Linked DNA regions of Spirosoma rhododendri. The protein of the gene in region 1 interacts with the protein of each later gene in a pairwise test. Links are inferred from orthologs where the notes say so. Each region holds a gene or a part of one and is shown on either strand. Other genes may lie near its edges.

Region 1 (10,398 bases):
CGGACCGGGCCTTGCAGGTCATCGGTAATACGGCCCCAACAGTAGCCAACGCCATCCCGCCCCAGTCGGCAACGGTTGGGCAGGCGTACACCTACACGATTCCGGCCAACACCTTCACCGATGCCGAGACGCCTAATTCGCTGACGCTGTCGGTGACTGGTCTGCCAACGGGTCTGAGCTTCACGGCACCAGCCACCATCAGCGGTACTCCCTCAACGACTACAGGTTCGCCGTTCAATGTGACGGTCACGGCTAAAGATCCGGGTAACCTGACGGCCAGCACCACGTTTACCTTTACGATTGCCCCTGCTGCTCCGGTAGCGACGGCTCCGGTGGCCCCAACGCTGCCCAACCAGACGGCCACGGTGGGCGTTGCCTTCAGCTACGTGGTGCCAGCCTTCTCGGGCACAGCCCCCATTACCTACACCGCGTCGGGATTGCCGGCGGGTTTGAGTTTTGAAGCCAGCAGCCGCACCATCTCGGGTACGCCCACGATGGCCCAGGTCAGCATGGTGATGATTACGGGCACCAACTCGGCGGGGTCGGGTAGCGGCAACTTCACAATCACCGTCAGCGCGGCACCGGCCGGGGGTACCTTTGCCATCAGCGGGGTGACTACCAACGGCTGTGCACAGCTGACGCCCGATTCGCGGCAGGTGACCTTCACCCCCCAGTACAGCAATAGCGATGGCAGCCCCATCAGCTTCCGCGTCGTCAACGAGTCGTTGCCTACCACGGCACCGGGGCCCTACAGTCTACGGCTCTACACCGACAACCCGGTGATCACGCTGGAGGCCACCCAGTCGGGCAAGGTTGTTACCCTCAGCTACAACTGGCTTAGCGCCTGTAGCACAGCCCCCGGCCCAGCGGCTCCGGTGGCCCCAACGCTGCCTAACCAGACGGCCACGGTGGGCGTCGCTTTCAGTTACGTAGTGCCCGCCTTCTCGGGTACAACACCTATCACCTACACCGCATCGGGCCTGCCCGCCGGACTGAGCTTCGACGCTGGCAGCCGTACCATCTCGGGCACACCTACCACGGCGCAGGTAAGCATGGTGACAATCACGGGTACCAACTCGGCGGGCTCGGGTAGCGGGATGTTCACCATCACGGTAAACGCAGCACCGGTGGGGGGCAACTTCGCCATCAGCGGAGTGATCACCAACAGCTGTGCGCAGCTGACACCCAATTCGCGGCAGGTGACCTTCACCCCCAGTATAGCAACAGCGATGGCAGCCCTATCAGCTTCCGCACCATCAATGAGTCGTTGCCCACCACGGCACCGGGGCCTTACAGTCTGCGGCTCTACACCGACAACCCGGTGATCACGCTGGAGGCTACTCAGTCGGGCAAGGTTAGTACCTTCAGCTACAACTGGCTCAGCTTCTGTAATAGCAGCAGCCGGATTGGGGTAGCCGAACAGCGGGAGCCAATGCAGGTTCGTGTACTGGGCAACCCGGTGCTGAGCGAACGGGTGGAGCTGGAAATCCGGGGCGTGGTGGCGGAGTCGGTTCGGATTCTGGCGACCGACCAGCAGGGCCGAACGGTTCATGAAACGAGCATCAAACAGGCTGACGAGGTCGAGCGGGCTACGGTTGAGCTGGGCCGTTCGGCGGGTATGTATCTGTTGCGGGTGAGCACGCCAACCCAGCAACAGGTCATCAAATTGATCCGGCAGTAGAACCGAATTTAGTCTGTGACAAACGCATCGAGGGGCCAACTGGTCCCTCGATGCGTTTGTGGTAATGTGGAATTAATTGGCCTGGCTCCCCTGCGCTTTTTTGGATACGTCGTCCCATTCGTGCCAGGTGGCGAGCCGCTCCTGATATTTGGGCTCAACCAGCCGGAGCCCAACGGAGCCGAGAAATAAACGCAACGGCGGTTTTTCGGCGTCAACGACCTGGAGAATAGCATCGGCGGTTGCGTCGGGATCGCCGGGCTGGCTTTTCTTACGGTTCTCCTTAATCTGATTCCGCAGGTCATCGTACGCCGGATTGGGCTCGCTGTGTTTCGCCGAACTACCACTCCAGTCGGTGGAATAGCCGCCCGGCTCGATCAGCGTGACGTTGATGCCAAACTGGGCCACTTCCTGCGACAGCGATTCACACATACCTTCCACCGCCCATTTCGATGCGTGATAGATGCTGAAAATCGGGAAGGTGGTAACGCCACCGATGCTCGATACCTGCATGATGTGGCCGCTGCCCTGCGCCCGCATGATCGGGAGTGCCGCCTGAATGATCCAGATGGAGCCAAACAGGTTGGTTTCGAGCTGCTTCCGTACTTCGTCTTCGCTCAGCTCTTCAAAAAAACCAAACTGCCCGTAGCCCGCGTTGCTAATGAGCACGTCGATGCGGCCAAATGTGTCGTTTGCCCGTTGAATAGCGTCGAAACAGGCCTGCCGGTCGTCAACGTTGAGTGACAGGGGCAGGAAGTTGTCGCCATAGGTATCGGCCAGGTCGTTCAGGCTATCGGTATCGCGGGCGGTAGCCGCTACTTTGTCGCCCCGTTTGAGGGCTGCTTCGGCCCACACGCGCCCAAAGCCGCGCGAAGTACCGGTGATAAACCACACTTTCATGAGTATCAGATAAATAAACTGGTTAGTACATACTGCCGTTGTCGGGCCGTATCTGTACAAACTAATTTTAACCCGCTTTGTCTACGTCCTGAGGTGCGGTAAGCTACCGTTTACGAATTAGTTAGCGTGCTTTTACTGGCGGTTATTGACAATCAGCAGACAAGGGCGCAGATTTGGATTCACGTAACTTTAATTCGTCTATGAGATTCATGACCACGCTGGTCGCGCTGCTAGTCTCGATCGCTGTGAGTACAGCACAAACGCGGGAGATTTATACCAATCCCAACTTCAAAACGCTGGCTAAAGATCACAAAGTGCTGGCCGTACTGCCTTTCAAAACAACGCTGCAACTGCGGCCGAAGGAGGTTGAAAAAAATGGTGGACCAGCGGGGGTAGCTGCGCTGGAAAAACGCGAAGGACTCGATGTGCAGAACGCCGTGCATTCGTATTTTCTGAAACGGAAAGAAAGTAAAGACCTGACCGTCGATGTGCAGGACCTGGCCCGCACCAACGCCCTGCTGGCACGGAACGCCGTCACCTACGAAACGCTGGCCAGCTTTACCCCCGAAGAACTGGCGAAAATGCTGGAGGTCGACGGAATTATATCCGGCACGTTTGAAACCACGCAGCCCATGTCTAACGGCGCAGCTATTGCCATGTCGTTCGCCGTTGGTTTCTCCGGCCCGACCAATACGGGTAAAACGACCATCAGCATCAACGACGGCAAAACGGGCGAACTGCTCTGGAAATACGACAAGACACTGTCACGCGGCTTCGGCAGCAACACCGGATCGATCATCACGACGATCATGCGGAAAGCATCGCGCCAACTGCCCTACGACAAAGATTACCGGGATTAGATAACTCGCCTACCAACAAAAATGCCCGACAATCGCTGCCGGGCATTTTTGTTGGTAGGCGGTTTTCGGTATTCGGTTTACGGTATACAGTTCACGGCGGATAGCACCGTAAACCGAAAACTATAAACCGTAAACCGACTATACTTCTGCCGATTCGCGGGTGACGGGTTTGCTTTTCTTGCCCGAAATCCGGTTCCAGGCGCGGCTTGCTGCGTTGAAACCGTTCTCAAACGTCAGGTACACCGTCGGGACGAGGACCAGCGTCAGCAGCAGCGAACTGATCAGACCACCGATGATAACCCACGCCAGACCGTTTTTCGATTCCGAACCGTCGCCGGTGGCCAGTGCCATCGGCAGCAGACCAATCGCCATGGCGATCGTGGTCATCAGGATCGGGCGAATCCGTTCGCGGCCCGCTTCGATCAGTGCTTCGACCGTGCTCTTGCCTTCTTCCTTCTGCGCATTGGCAAAGTCGACCAGCAGGATAGCGTTTTTCGCTACCAGACCGATCAGCATAATCATACCGAGCATAACGAAGAACGAGATCGATTCGCGGGCCAGTGCCAGCGCCAGAAACGCACCGATTACGGCCATCGGAATTGAGAACAGGACGACGAACGGGCGGAAATACGAGTTGTATAGCGCAACCATCAGCAGGTACACAAACGTGATAGCCAGCCCCAGCGCGATACCTAGGCTACCAAACGCGTCGGCCTGCCGTTCCAGATCGCCTTTGAGTGCATATGTGACACCACCCGGCAATTCCGTTTTCTTCAAAATATTGTCGATCTCCGTACCGACCGTACCCACCGGCCGACCAACGACGTTGGCATTGACCGACAGCGACCCGACCCGGTTGTAGCGCGATAGCTGCGTAGCACCCGTGCCCAGCGTCAGGTCGGCAATCTGGTCGACTTCGATCAGGTTGCCCTGCGCGTCGGGAACGGTCAGGTTACCTACGTCGTCCTTGCTCTGCCGGTTGAACTGATTCAGCTCAACGCGGATATCGTAGTCACGATTGCCGATACGGTATTTGCTGTCGGTATTACCCGAGAAGGCCGTTTGCAGCGTGGCACCGACGTTCGCGACGGATACGCCGTACTGCGCCATTTTCCGGCGGTCCAGATTCACTTTCAGCTCCGGCTTAGGATCATCGACCGATAATTCAACGTCTGTTGTACCGCTGACCGAGGCCACAACTTTCTTCACGATAGCCGCCGATGCTTCCAGTTCCTGCTGCGTATTTCCCTGCAACAGAATCTGAATCGGCGTCGCGTTGGCACCACCCGTAATACCGACCGGGGCCGATTTTACGTTCAGACCGGGAATCTGCATGATCTTGGCTTTCTGTTGGGCCGCAAACGTTTCAATCGACACGGGGCGCTGATCTTTCGGAACAATCGTCACCGTAATCTCGGCTTTGTGGTAGGGCGTTGACCCCAGGCCACCGCCCTGCGATGAGCTTGAATACCCGACGTTCGAGTTCACCTTCGTCACATACTTCGTGTTCATCAGCTCTTTCTCAATCTGCTGGCAAATCCGGTTGGTTTCGGCCAGACTGTTGAATGGCTCCCCTTCGACCTGAATGATAAATTCGCCCTGGTCACTTTGCGGGAAGAACGTGGTGCCGATAAAGCCACCTGCAACCAGTCCGATCGAACCGATAAACAGGGCGATAGCGGCCAGATAAACCCAACGCTTGTGGAACAGACCCCACTGCAACAGTCGGGCGTACCCGTTTTTGAGTGAATCGAACTGATGTTCGAATCCTTTCAGGAATCGCTTGCCCAGACCCGGCCCGTTGAGGTCGGTTTCCTTGGCAAAACGCGACGCCAGTAGTGGGGTAATGGTAAACGACACGATCAGCGACATCAGCGTCGAGAACACGACAACCAGCGAGAACTCGCGGATAATGTTGGCGATCAGACCCTGTACGAAGACCAGCGGCAGGAATACTACCACGTCGACCATCGTAATGGCGACGGCTGTAAAACCAATCTCGTTCCGACCGTCGAGCGATGCCTGACGGCGGTTTTTACCCATTTCGAGGTGCCGGTAGATGTTTTCCAGGACCACAATCGAGTCGTCGACCAGAATACCGACAACCAGCGAGAGGGCCATCAGCGTCATCAGGTTCAGCGTGAAGCCCAGCAGATACATTGGCACGAATACCGAGATAATCGACGCCGGAACCGATACCATCACGATAAAGGCATTGCGCAGGCTGTGCAGAAACAGCAGCATCACGAGCGCCACCAGCACAACGGCAAATTCAAGGTCGAAGATTACGCCTTCGGCCGATGCCAGCGTGTAGGTCGAGGAGTCGCTGGTGATCTCGAACTTCAGGCCGACGTTGGCGTACTGCTTTTCGATGTTGCCCAGAATCGCCCGCACCCGCTGACTGATCTCAACGGCGTTGGCGTCGGTCTGCTTCTGAATCGTTACCCCGACCGATTCGCGGCCGTTGATCCGGTTGATCGTCGTTGCGTCGGCCACCCCGTCGGTGACGGTTGCTACATCGCTAAGCAGAATTTTGGTACCGTCGGGCGAGGTTTTCAGGGCCGCGTTCCGAATCTGGTCGACATTGGTAAACTTACCCGACAGCCGGATGGCGTACTGCGCGCGGTCGGTTTCGATCTTGCCGGTTGGGTAGTCGAGGTTGGCCGAGTTGATAGCCTGCGACACCTGCGCAACCGACAGGTTGAAGTTCTTCAGCTTGTTGGGGTCGATACCGATGCGGATTTCGCGTTCGCGGCCACCCGTCAGCGTCACCTGCCCCACACCGTCGACTTTGGTCAGCTGCGTTCGAATCTGGTCATCGACGAGGTCGTAGAGTTTGGTCGGTTCGAGGTTGGCCCGCACGCCCATCCGCAAAACGGGCAGATCGTCGGTCGAGAATTTGAGCAGCGTCGGCGAGTTGACTTCGTCGGGCAACTGCGATAGTACGGCGTTGATTTTCCGCTGGGCGTCTTCCAGTGCCTGGTTTGGGTCGGCGCTGGCGTTGAGTTCAACCTGAATCGTAGACAAACCTTCCTGACTGGTCGAGCTAATGTTTTTCAGGTTCTCGATCGACGACACAGCGTCTTCGAGTTTGCGCGTCACGGAGTTTTCCACCTCCCCGGCTGCTGCGCCCGGATACGTCGTCAGAATCGTCACGACGGACGCATCGAACTTAGGCAGCAGGGTATAGTTCAAACTCTTGTACGAGATGAACCCCAGCAGACCCAGCACGGTAAAGGCCACCACCACCAGTGTCGGGCGTTTAATGGCAATTTCTGTTACTGACATGGTAAGTTTAAGGTTTAAAGTCTAAGGTTTAAGGTTTAGGGTTCGAGATTCGAAGTCTGCTCGCGGAGCAACCTTAAACCTTAAACATCAAACCTTAAACACGTTTACCGGCTTGCCGTTGAGTTGCTGACCGTTACTTTCGAGCCGTTGGTGAGGTTGAGCTGGCCGTTGACCACGATGGGTTCACCCTGTTGCAGACCGTCGAGTACCTGATACTGATCGCCGTTGTCGTAGCCGAGTTTTACCCGACGCAGCCGGGCAATATCGTTTTGTACGACGTAAACGCTGGCGCTGTCGGCACCGCCAACCAACGCCCGTCGGGGAATGAACAACCCATTGACGCCCTGCTTAAACGTGAAGCTGGCGTTGGCCAGCGTACCGGCTTTCAATTGGTTTTTGGCATTGTTATTTAGGTACACTTCCACCGGATAGTTGTGCAGCGCGTCGCCCTTGGGGCTGATGTAATGCACGGCACCCGTGAAGACAACACCGGGAAATGCCTGCGCCGTTACACGGGCCTGATCGCCGATTTTCAACTGATAGACAGCCTGCTCCGGAACGTTGACGACCAACTTCAACTGATTCAGGTTGATAACCGACGCCAGCACGGCACCGACCTGTACGTACTCGCCGTTCTCCACTTTCTTGTCGTAGACATACCCGCTGATGGGGGCTACTACCGCGCCGTTGCCCAGCACCCGCTTCTGCTGCTTTTCACTGATCAGCGTGTTGTTGTACTGATCTTTTAGCTTCTGATAAGCTTCCTGCGTTACGGCACCGCCCTGATACAGCCGCTCGTACCGCTCCATCTCGCGTTTGGCATTATCGACGGCGGTCTGGCTATTCTGCAGGACAATGCCCTGTACTTCATCCTGAATATAGCCAACGCGCTGCCCCTTGCCGACCTGCGTGCCCAGCACCAGGTTGAAGCCGGTCAGCTTACCCCGCGTTTCGGCGATGATGTTTCCCTCGTTCCGGGCTTCGACCGTACCGAGTAAAGACAGGTTCTGGTCGAGCTTTTCAAACGTCACGGCCTGCACTTCCACAACCGGTGTGGTCTGGAATACAGCTTTCGGCGTCTTGGCGTCGTCGATCACTTTTTTGTTGTCGATCAACCGGAAGGCAATCAGCCCGATCAGCGCAACGACACCGAGTACTATAAGAATTCGTTTCATGAGTGGCTTAACTTATTTTTTGGTAACGTAGTCGATAATGGTTCCCTGCGCGTCTTCGTAGTCGAGCCGCGACTGATACAGGCTGATAAGTTTGTTAGCCAAGTTGTTCTGGGCCGTCGTCAGGGCATCTTTCGCATCGATCAGTGTAACCGACGTGGCGATGCCTTCTTTGTACTCCAGTTCCGTAACGGTCAGAATCCGCTGGGCCAGTTTGATGTTGTCGCGCTCACGCTGAATGTCGGTAACCAGATTCTGATAGCTCACCTGCGCATTGCTCAGGCTCAGCTGCGCCGACTCGCGGGTCAGAATCTGCTGAAGACGTAACGTTTCCAGAGTCAGCCGGTTTTCCTGATCGCGGTATTTGCGCTGATTGCCGTCGAAGGGTGTCCAGCTAAACGTCAGACCGATGGCACTGCTCTGAAACCAGGGCAGGCCCCCCTGAAAGAAGTTAAAATCCTGTCGCTGCGCATTGGTGCCGTAGGTACCATATAAACCCAGCGACGGGTAATAGCCCCGGTTGTTTGATTGTCGGTTCAGGTCGGCCAGTTGCGTATTCAGCAACAGTTGCCGGAAGTCGGGACGTCTCTCAAAAAAACGATCCTCAGCGTTGGTCAGTTCGGCCACCTGCAAATCATTCTCGATCTGTAGCTGCTGTAGCTGCAGGGGCTCGCTGATGGGCATACCCATCTGGAATTTTAGCTGGTTGATTGCCTGACCGTAGTTACGATTGGCCTGCTCCAGCTGCGATTGCAGGTTGTTGCGATTGAGCTGAATCCGGCCGAAGTCAATTTCCCGCGTCGTGCCGTTTTTCAGCCGGACAATCTCCTGTTGCAGCAGCGTATCCGATGAGTTCAGGTCACGGATGGTCAGCCGCCGTTGCAGATCGATAACCAGCGTCCGGTAGTACGCCTGCGCCACGTTGTATGCCTGCGTCTGCTCGGCCTGCGCCGTAACAACCGACTGTAACTGCGTCTGTACTTTAGCAGCTTTTAGCGCCAGACCCAGTGAGGGGTCGAACAATTTCTGATCGACCCGGCCGGTGAGCGTAGCGTTATACTGCGTACCAAACTTGACCCGGATGAACTCTTGCGCTCCCGTGCCGCCAGCAGTGGGTGCCTGGCCCGTCGTGGCGGTTGTACTGGCTGCACCCGCCAGACTGCCGGGCAGCAGCGTGACCGGAATAATGACGTTGTCGACCACCGACCCCGACACGCCTACCTGCGGCAGGTTGCGGCCGATAACCTGTTTTACCTGCACCGTCGATACCTGCTCGTTGATGCGGGCAATCTTGATATTGGGGTTGTTAGCACGCGCGTATTCAACGCACTGCGCCAGCGAAAAGCCGTCGGTAGGGGGGCTAGCTGCGCCTGAACCGGCGGAATCAGTAAGGCCGACAGTAAGATCAGATAAATACTTGTTCTCATGTGTGTATGTGGGTGGGACCCCCGAACGTATTAGCAGGTAAGATTGTGCAGAAATCGGCGGATAGCCCGCTCATACAGCGCTGTCGGGTTCTGAAACAGAGCGGCCATCTGCGGGTCGTCCATTTTCTTCAGATGACGGGCTGCTTCATCAGGTTTTATATTGGTAATCAGGTTGATATAGCCCAGCATCAGGCAGAACCAGTTAAAAATAATCTCAGGCTTCTCGGCCTCCGAAACACCCAGTTCCCCAAACAGACTCTCCATCCGGAAGCGAGCTTCCTGCATGTCGTCGCGCATTTGTTCGCGCTGCTGTTCCATGCGTTCGGGGTTGTGCATCAGGCGGAACACTTCTGGCTGTGCCGTTGCAAAGTGCCACTGCACCATCGACAGCCGGGCCAGCTTTTCTTCTGCATTCAGGCCCATTGCCATGACCGTGTCAAACGAGCGCTTTACTTCTTCGTGGCCTTCCCGCGCAATGCTGAGCAGGACATCTTCCTTATTCTCGAAGTGCTCGTACACAATCGGAGCGGTGTACTCGATAGCGTCGGCAATGCTCCGAATCGTAACGGCGTTCCAGTCTTTTTCCCGCGCTATCTGCCGGGCCGCGTCCAGAATGCGCTGTCGTATCTCGGCTTTTTGTCTAACTCTACGCTCGGTGGTACTCATTCATCTAACCTGTTTCAAAAAACCTAACAAAGATAGATTTTATAAGTTTCGTCTAATTCATTAAAAATTTTCTTTGTGACGAACGGTTGCGCTAAATGACAAAAGGCCAGCCTTATAGCGTAATAAGGCTGGCCTTTCGGACGGTTAATTGACTGTTGTTGGTCAGGACGACTACTGAATAGACTTTGTCCTAAGCTATTGATTGACAAATAATTAGCTGTTGTCTCTTTGTCATTCCGACACCAGGAGGGATCTTCGGCAACAGCAAGAATCATTCAATTACCGAAGATCCCTCCTGGTGTCGGGATGACAAAAAAACAAGATAGCGGCCTATTGGATCATTTATAATTCACCTTAATTGGCCTAAAAGTACAATTTTAGTAAACGTCGCACGGACTGCTGAGCCA
Region 2 (9,573 bases), 1.7 Mb from region 1 along the record:
GCCGTGCCGAAGGGTAGTATCTTCGGTCTGCTGGGCCCCAACGGAGCGGGGAAAACCTCGCTCATCCGCATCATTAACCAGATTACGGCCCCCGACGAAGGTGAGGTACTGCTGGGTGGGGAGCGACTCAATCCCGGCCACATCCGTAACATTGGCTACCTGCCCGAAGAGCGGGGGTTGTACAAGAAAATGAAGGTCGGCGAGCAGCTGTTGTACCTGGCGCAGCTCAAAGGGCTGAACGAACGGCAGGCGCTGGATAAGCTCAAAACGTGGTTTATCAAGTTCGATATCAAAACCTGGTGGGATAAGCAGGTTGAAGACCTCTCAAAGGGGATGCAGCAGAAGGTGCAGTTCGTAGCAACGGTCATGCACGATCCCGACCTGATTATTCTGGATGAACCCTTTTCCGGCTTCGATCCAATCAACGCCAACCTCATCAAAGACGAGATTCTGGAACTGCGCGACCGGGGCAAAACGATCATTTTCTCGACCCACCGCATGGAATCCGTCGAAGAACTGTGCGATCACATCGCGCTCATCAACCGGTCGCACAAGGTGCTCGACGGCTCCAAGCGGGCCATCAAAGAGCAGTTCCGGACGCACACGTACCACGTCGAATACAAGGGCGCACTAGGCGACCTGCCCGCTGCCTTCGCCCTCAAACAGACGGGCACCACCGACGACGGTTTCGAGCGTGCCGACATTCAGATTCCCCCCGACGCATCGGTCAACGACCTGATCCGCTTCCTCCTCGATCGCGTAGCCGTGCGCTCATTCGGCGAAAACATTCCCAGCATGAACGACATCTTCATCCGGACGGTGGGTGCAAATGATTGAATTAGTGACTGATAGAATGATTGAATAGGCTAACGCCCACTGTTTAAGTCATTCATTTCAACACTCGATAAATCAATCATTCAACAATTCAATCATTCAGTCATGAATACCATCTTTATCATTATCAAACGCGAGTACCTGGTTCGGGTGCGTAAGAAGTCGTTTATCATCATGACTATCCTGGGGCCGCTGCTTATCACGGCGTTCTACGGGGTCATTGGCTGGGCGGCTATCAGTTCGATCAACCAGAAGAAAATTGCCGTTGTCGACGACAGCGGTCTGTTCAAAGGCAAGTTCAAGCAGACAAAAGAGTCGGCGTATGCGTACCCGAAAGAATCGCTGGACGTGGCCAAGAAGTCGTTCGTCAAGCAGGGGTACGACGTGCTGGTGTACATCCCCAAAGACGTTATCGAGCAGCCGAAGACGGTGCGGATTTTTGCCGAAAAAAGCGTCAGTCTTGATGTGCAGAACAACGTTGAACGGGCCATTTCGCGCGAAATCGAAACGATTAAGCTGAACCGGGCGGGCATCACGCAGCAGGTGATCGAAGACGCCAAAGTCAACGTCGACGCGCAGACGATCAGCCTGAGCGAGGAAGGCGAGAAAAACAGCAGTTCGGTGGCCACGTCGATTATTGGTGGTGCCTGCGCCGTGATGATCTACATTATGATGCTGATTTACGGCACGCAGGTGATGCGGGGGGTAATGGAAGAAAAAACCAACCGCATTATCGAAGTGATTATCTCGTCGGTAAAGCCGTTTCAACTGATGCTGGGTAAGATCATCGGCGTCGCGTTGGTGGGCCTGACCCAGTTTCTGCTCTGGATCGTGCTGACGGTAGGTTTGCTCACGATTGGCTCGTCTATGCTGGGGAAATCGCCCAAAGAAACAGCACAGTCGGCCGTGACCAGCCGGGTTGGTAATGTACCGACAATGTCGGCCAGTGATCGGGAGGCTATGGAACGCAAGATGGCCGCTGCCGACGGCCCCGCGGCCAACATCATGGCGGCTATCGACACGCTGAACCTGCCGCTGATTATTTCGTGCTTTATGTTTTACTTCCTCGGCGGCTACCTGCTCTACAGCGCGCTGTTCGGGGCTATCGGCGCGGCCGTCGACAACGAGACGGAGACGCAGCAGTTCATGTTCCCGATCATGCTGCCCATCATCGCGTCCATCGCCTTTGCCCAGTTCGTCGTCCGCGACCCCGACGGCCCATTGGCGTTCTGGACCTCGATGATTCCGTTTACCTCGCCGGTGATTATGATGGTCCGGATTCCGTTTGGCGTACCGGGCTGGCAACTGGCCCTGTCGATGGTGCTGCTGGTGCTGGGCTTCCTCGGCACGATCTGGCTGGCCGCCCGTATCTACCGCGTCGGTATCCTGATGTACGGCAAAAAAATCACCTACAAAGAACTATCAAAGTGGGTGTTCTATAAGGGTTAACTTACCCGTTCTGGTGCGGCTCCCGGTGCAGGAGGCTGCGCCAGAACCGTTGCCAGCGGGTTGGCGCGGGAATAATCGCTATGCCACCTCCGGTGATCGTTTGTAGGTTACGGGTGACGGATTGCACCAGCGTAACATCGTTAAGTTGAAGTGATTTCTCCGTTCCCGTGGTCTGAATCTGGCATGAACTATAGTAGTCTGTACGTACTGTGCCACCACTGTTGATGTGAACGTTGAGCGTAGTCGGCTTTTCCAGCGCGGTAATTGTAAGGCTGTACGTACCATCACGATCGGTTTTCACCTGCCAACTGCCGTGGTAGTAGCCAACCTGGACGTAGGCGTTTGCTAGCGGCTGCACCGTACCAGTTGTATCGCGCAGCAGTACGCGTCCGGTGATCATCAGCGACTTCGTACGATCCGTAGTAAGTGGGAGATCGGCTCGTACGATTGGTGTAAAACTGGGCTGAACCGGCGACGTTTGCGTTGGGTGTGACGGGGTTGACTTTGTTGAGTGCTGCTGAGCCAGAGCTGTTTGCAGACCGAGCCAGCTCATAGCCAACAGGCTTAGCCAACGCTGCCAACTGCTTTCAATCGTGTCTGCCACCAGCAGGCGATTGAACTGATCGTCACGCAGGCGACCACACTGGGTTTCGGCCGTTGGCCGGGCTAGTCGTTTTATTAGTTCCTGATCGGATAAAGTTGTGTAGTCGACTACCGTTTTCTGGCAGCTGGTACAGAATCGGCCCGTATCATTCGGCTGCATATTGTCCCACGACTGGGGACAGGGCTGTGGAATCTGAACGGAGAAGCGACGCATGACCACCGGTGATTTGTTCAATAAGTGCGATGGTCCGTAAATACTACTTACGAACAGCACGACTTCTGCTGCTGAATGGGTGGGCACTTGACCGACCCGTAGGAGCAGAATACGCAGCAGTCGCCCGGCAGGGGGCGGAGCAGCGTCTGGCAATGGGTGCATTCGTAGAAGAACTGGCAGGCGTCCGTCGGCATGGTTTCGGTTTGCTGATGGCTGCACTGGGGGCAAGTGATGGTCGATTCAAGCGTCATGATTGGGCGAAGTATACGGGGAAAGTACCGCTTTTTCGCTGTGATGAGGAGATACTGAGAAGGGAACGTTACGATGGTGGGGATAAACGCGTGGTTTCGCTCGACCTGATCCACCTCTTACCCGCTTGGCAAGCCATTTACATGTTTCGGTAGGGCGGAAAAGATATGTGGCTGTGATTACTCAGGTAGCAAAAAAGCAGGGTGGTAGGCACCATCATGCGTTTGTCTATCAACTGCTACCGTGTGATTAACTTGTTGCCTGCAATAATGAGCTAGGTGCAATATATTCTTTACTAGATTATAATTGTATGTTTGTGTCACAGACACACGTACACAATGAATAATGAGTTGCAGCCCACTACCGTCGATGAGCAAAGCCTGTTATGGAGTCGTTTTAAAAACGGCGACTCACTGGCTTTTGGTCAGTTGGTGACGCAACATTACAAATTGCTGTATAACTACGCGACGAAGTTCTCGAAGGACAGCGCCTTTGTCGAAGACTGTTTACAGGAAGTGTTTCTCGACCTCTGGTACAATCGGGCCAGCCTGAGCGAGACCGTGTTCGTAAAAGCATACCTGTTAACGGCTGTACGGAACCGATTGCTGAAAGCACTGCGCCGTGCCGATTTTTTCCGGCCAATCGACGATTTGACATTTTCAGCAGATGCCGTCGAGCGGCCGGTGGAAGAGGTGCTGATCGCAGGAGAGCATCAGGAGGAGCAGGTGCGTCATCTTCAGCGCAGTATACTGCAACTGACACCCCGTCAGCAGGAGATCATCTACCTGCGGTTCTACCAGCACCTAAACAATGACGAGATAGCTCAACTGTTGACAATAAGCCGCCCCGCTGTCGCTAATTTGCTCAGTATATCGCTGAAAGAGCTACGTAAAAAGATTCAACTACCCATCGTTGTGTTTGTGTTACTGCTGGGCCCGGCCTTGCGCTAACTGGGTGAGTTAGAAAGGATTCATATTTTTTCGGAAAAAAGTTTACTTTTTTTTGGTGATAAACAACGCGGAGCTGGACTACTGATACTAGAGACTCCTTACGCGTTGATGAACAACTTCTCTAATTACACGGCCGATGACCTGGCAGCTGACCCTACTTTCGCCGAGTGGGTACGTCGGCCCGACGACCCACGCTACGCATTCTGGGCTGGGTGGGTAGCCCAGCACCCCGAACAGCAGGAAACGATTGTTCAGGCCGTCATACTCGTGCAGGCCATACATGGCTTGTACGATACCGATGAGTTGGTCGATCGGCATTTGCGGGAAAACGTACAGCGAATTGTAACAACCGCCCAGTCTACGGACTGGCGTCCCGATAAGGTTGTTGGCCAAAGGGCGACCTGGTGGCAGTGGTCGTCGGTCGCAGCCGCTGCGGTTTTATTAGTAGTAGCGGGCTTTTGGTATGTGCAATCACCAACCCGGCTGACTGGATCATCCAGTCCCGCTACGACTGCTGAACTCGCGCTGATCGAACGGTCGAATACGGGCACGCACCCCATGACGGTGCTGCTGAGCGATGGCAGCGTCGTTACGCTGGAGCCGAATAGCTGGCTATCATACCCGCGAACGTTTGCCGCTGACACCCGATTGGTCAACCTGTCGGGCGAGGCTTTCTTCGATATCAGAAAGAATCCGAAAAGGCCGTTTCTGATCCGTACAGACCGGTCGGTGACCCGCGTGCTGGGCACTAGCTTTCGAATTCGGGCCTTTCAGCAAAAACCGGTTAGCGTGCTGGTGCGTACGGGGCGGGTAGCTGTTTACGCGCTGGACAAGGCAGGAAACCCGTCGGATGCGTCGACGAAGAGCGACGTGTTGCTGCCCAATCAGCAGGTGGAGATCGCGGACGGCGTACTAACTAAACGAAATGTGCTGAATCGCAGCGCAGTCGCTCCAATTCAGGTAGGCCCCACGGAGATCTCATTCGATGATCGGCCCGTCGCGGATGTGCTGACAACGCTCGCTCAGCTGTACGAAGTAACCATCTCATTCGACGCTGATCGACTCAGCAGTTGTCGGATCACCACGTCTTTCGCCGACGAAACCCTGCCGGAACGGCTGAGCAGCATCTGTCGGGCAATCGGGGCCACCTACCGGATCGGCGCCGATCGAATCGACGTCATGAGCCAGGGATGTTCACCGGCTACCAATTTCACCAACTAACCCAGCGCCTATGATTTAAGCAAAGTTTACTCAGTAGTAACACAAAAAAAGCAACGGTGGGTCCAGCACCGTTGCCTGATTCATCCCTCGTCCGTATCGGTACCTGCAACGGCTTCCAGAAGCTGACGGGGACGTATTTGTCCTATCCTTAATCAAATTGAACAAATCCAGCAAATTTATGCATAAATGTGAGTCGTTTCAACGGTTGACGTTTGGGATTATGAAACTCATTATCTGTCAGCTTTTACTGGCGGCATTCGTGGGCAGCATCGTACTGGCTGGCCCATCGGCAGCGCAGGGGGTGCTTGACCGCTCGGTAACCATGCAAGTCACGAATCAGCAGATTGGGTCCGTGCTAGGACTGCTGCGTAAGCAGGTGGACGTGCGGTTTACGTACAGTTCGTCGGTTGTCGAAACCAATCGGCGCGTCAGCCTGTCGGTTACCAATGAGCGACTGTCCGATGTGATGAACCGGCTTCTGACACCGCTGAACATTGCGTATCGCGTGGAGGGACGCCAAATCATTCTCTACCGCCAGGAAAAGACAGGCGACGCCGATGAACCGACGTCTACTGGTGGGCAGGTCGGTGTCGCCGAAGCCGTAACCGTTCGGGGGCGCGTGACCGACGATAAAGGCATGGGCCTGCCCGGTGCCAACGTCCTGATAAAGGGCAGTACGACGGGGACGGTTACCGATACCGATGGCGCTTACTCGCTCTCAGTACCGACGGGTACTGAAACGCTGGTGATCTCATTTATCGGTTACACGTCGAAGGAGGTTGCCATAGGCGGGCGTACCACGGTCGACGTGCAACTGGCATCCGACGATAAGTCGTTGTCGGAGGTGGTTGTCGTGGGCTACGGTACGCAGCGGAAGGCTGACCTGACCAGCGCCGTCGCCAGCGTAAAGTCGGAGAATTTCGTGAAAGGAGCCGTGAAAGATGCCGGGCAACTGCTTCAGGGCAAGGTCGCCGGTCTGACGATTAGTAACCCTAGTGGCGACCCAACGGCCAACACGCAGATTTTGCTGCGCGGTACGGCTACGCTCAGTAGCAGCTCCCAACCCCTGATTCTGATCGACGGCGTGCCGGGAAGTTTGAACACGGTAGCCCCGGAAGATATCGCGTCCATCGACGTGCTAAAAGACGGTTCAGCGGCTGCTATCTATGGTACGCGCGGCACCAACGGCGTTATCCTGATTACGACCCGCCGGGCGCAGGGCGATATCAAACCGACAATCGAATACAGCGGCTACGTCAGTACGCAGACGATCACCCGCAAACCTGATCTGCTGACGGCGACCGACTACCGGCGGCTCATTCCGCAGGGCGTCGGTTTTCAGGATCTGGGGGCGATACCGACTGGATCAACGCACTCTCGCGGGCTCCGCTCATTCACGTCAACAACGTGACGTTGCGAGGTGGTAATGCAACGACCAACTACCTGGCCAACGGCACGTACCGGTATTTTGAAGGTATTTTCCTGAAGTCGGACAACCGCACCTTCACCGGCCGGATCGACGTCAACCACAACATGTTCGACAGTCGGCTGAAACTGAATGTCGGCTTGCTCAGCTCTAACAACCGGTATACAACCCTGACCGACGGCGGTAGCTTTAGCGGCTACACGTACCGGCAGGCGGTGATCCAAAACCCGACGCAGCCGATCACCAATGCTGACGGAACCTGGTATCAGCAGCCGGGTCTGTTCAACTACGACAACCCGCTGGCCCGCATCTACGAATCGGATGGCGAAAATAAGTCGCTCAACACGCGTTACAACGGTAGCCTAACCTGGCTCCCCATCGACCGGCTGCAACTGAAAGCCCTGGCTTCGCTAAACCAGTTTAACCAGACGCGGGGCTACGCCGAAACCAAGCAGCATATCTCGACCATCCGCGACGGTCGTAACGGCTACGCATCGCGAGGGACGCAGGCCGTAACCGACCGGCTGCTTGAACTGACGGCCAACTACGACCACAACTTCGGGGCACACCGCCTGTCGGTTCTTGGGGGGTATAGTTATCAGGACAACGTGTACGAGGATTATTTCATGCAGAACTGGAATTTCCCGACCGACAAGTTTACCTACAATAACATCGGCACGGGGAACGCCCTGCGGACCGGTCTGGCACCCATCGGCAGCTACAAAGGGGCCTGGAACCTGGTCGGTTTCTTCGGTCGACTGACTTACAACTATGAAGACAAATACCTGCTGCTGGCCAGTGTGCGCCGGGAAGCGTCGTCCAAGTTTGTCGGGGCCAATCAGCCATGGGGTACGTTTCCGGCCGTATCGCTGGGCTGGCGTATCAACCGGGAAGGGTTCATGCGGGACGTCAAGGTGTTTGACGACCTGAAACTGCGGGCAGGCTACGGCGTCACCGGTACGGCCCCCGACGATCTGTTTTTGGGCGTAGCCCGGCTCAACTACAGCGGCTTCTTCCTGGTCAACGGTACGTGGGTGCCGAGCCTGGTGCCAGCCAGTAACCCCAACCCGTACCTGCGCTGGGAAGAAAAACGCGAAACCAACATCGGCCTCGATTTTTCGCTCTACAAGGGGCGGGTCAGCGGCTCGATCGACCTGTACAACCGCGAAACCAACGGCCTGCTCTACGACTACCCCGTGCCGTCGCCCCCCAATCTGTTCGGCATCACCCGCGCCAACGTGGGTTCGATGCGCAACCGGGGTGTTGAAGTCATTGTCAACGTTGTGCCGGTGCAGACAAAGTCGTTCGTCTGGAATTCGAGCGTCAACTTCTCAACCAACCAGAACCGACTGACCTCGCTGACCAACGACCTGTACACGCTGACCAACGACTTTTTCAACACCGGCTACACGGGTGAACCCATCCAGACCTACACCAGCCGGGTGCGGGTAGGGCAACCCATCGGTAACTTCTACGGCTTCAAGGTAGTCGATGTGGGGGCTGACGGGAAATGGATTTACGAAAACCGGGAAGGGCAGCAGGTGCCATACGATCAGTTTGCCCACAGCGACGAAGACAAGATGATTCTTGGCAATGGCCTACCCAGGTACTACGCGGGCTGGAACAACAACCTGCGTTACAAAAACTTCGACCTAGCCGTTACCATGCGCGGTGCGTTTGGCTACCAGATTCTGAACTTCCAGCGGATGTACTACGAAAACCCCGGTGTGGTGCAATACAACCAGCTGCGGTCGGCGCAGGAGCCGGTGTTCGGCAAAGTCGTACTGAACAAAAACGTACCGCTCGAATACAACAGCTATTATGTTGAAAACGGCGATTTCTGGAAGATCGATAACGTCACGCTGGGCTACAACGTCAACCTGCCCACCAGCAGTAAGATCATCCGCAATGCCCGCGTCTACGTCTCGACGCTGAATACGTTCCAGTTCACCGGCTACAAAGGGCTTGACCCCGAAGTTAACCGGGGTGGGCTGGCTCCCGGCCTCGACGACCGTGACAAGTACCCATCGGTACGTACCTACACGTTTGGCCTGAACCTAACTTTTTAACTTATATCCGCCATGACTTTCAAACCATACCGGCAGGCGGGCAGTACCGCCCTCTTGATTTCAGCTCTAACCGCGCTGATGCCGGGCTGCACCAAACTCCAGGACGAAAACTACACGCAGCTCGTCAGCAGCAGCTTCGTACCGACCCCGCAGGATTTGGCGTCGCTCGTTGGGCCAGCCTACGGCAACTGGCGTCCGCTGATGATGCAGAACAACGGCTTTTTCCGCACCAACGAAATCGGTGCCGACGAACTCGTAATCCCCGCCCGGCCCAACGGCTGGGTCGACGGGGGGATTTTCCGGCGGCTGCACGAACACAAGTGGACCTCGCAGGACGGCAGTGCGTACGATAACTGGAATAACGCCTTTGGTGGCATCACCAACGCCAACCGGGTGATCTACCAGATTGAGTCGGGGCAGATTCCGGTGACGCAGGGCAAAGACGCCCTGTTGGGTGAACTGCGCGTATTGCGGGCGTCGTACTACTACGTGCTCTGCGACATCTTCGGTAACGTACCCATCGTCACGCGGTTCAACGTAGAGGAAGGCTTTCTGCCT

What was found.
Region 2: the proteins of HH216_RS10105 (region 1) and HH216_RS17050 interact in binary tests that used the Bacillus subtilis proteins (3 or more experiments, as listed by UniProt). The link is inferred for Spirosoma rhododendri from one-to-one orthologs.

The regions. Positions count from the first base shown.
Region 1 is NZ_CP051677.1:2,397,286-2,407,683, forward strand. Bases 3,377-7,054 are described here. They hold HH216_RS10105 (efflux RND transporter permease subunit), read right to left. Parts: upstream 6,727-7,054; coding sequence 3,577-6,726; downstream 3,377-3,576. Other genes in these bases: HH216_RS10100 (hypothetical protein), read left to right, coding at 3,377-3,438; HH216_RS10110 (efflux RND transporter periplasmic adaptor subunit), read right to left, coding at 6,831-7,054. Also shown: HH216_RS10085 (putative Ig domain-containing protein), read left to right, coding at 1-1,325; HH216_RS10090 (T9SS type A sorting domain-containing protein), read left to right, coding at 1,322-1,681; HH216_RS10095 (SDR family oxidoreductase), read right to left, coding at 1,754-2,578; more of HH216_RS10100, read left to right, coding at 2,779-3,376; more of HH216_RS10110, read right to left, coding at 7,055-7,901; HH216_RS10115 (TolC family protein), read right to left, coding at 7,914-9,158; HH216_RS10120 (TetR/AcrR family transcriptional regulator), read right to left, coding at 9,356-9,991; HH216_RS10125 (zinc-dependent metalloprotease), read right to left, coding at 10,369-10,398. UniProt on the Bacillus subtilis protein: Required for self-resistance to surfactin, an antimicrobial lipopeptide surfactant produced by B.subtilis. Also required for swarming motility.
Region 2 is NZ_CP051677.1:4,103,236-4,112,808, forward strand. The notes cover bases 259-3,111. They hold HH216_RS17050 (ABC transporter permease), read left to right. Parts: upstream 259-939; coding sequence 940-2,283; downstream 2,284-3,111. Other genes in these bases: HH216_RS17045 (ABC transporter ATP-binding protein), read left to right, coding at 259-837; HH216_RS17055 (hypothetical protein), read right to left, coding at 2,285-3,100. Outside these bases: more of HH216_RS17045, read left to right, coding at 1-258; HH216_RS17060 (GDCCVxC domain-containing (seleno)protein), read right to left, coding at 3,148-3,351; HH216_RS17065 (RNA polymerase sigma factor), read left to right, coding at 3,688-4,299; HH216_RS17070 (FecR family protein), read left to right, coding at 4,408-5,520; HH216_RS17075 (SusC/RagA family TonB-linked outer membrane protein), read left to right, coding at 5,741-6,931; HH216_RS17080 (SusC/RagA family TonB-linked outer membrane protein), read left to right, coding at 6,928-9,015.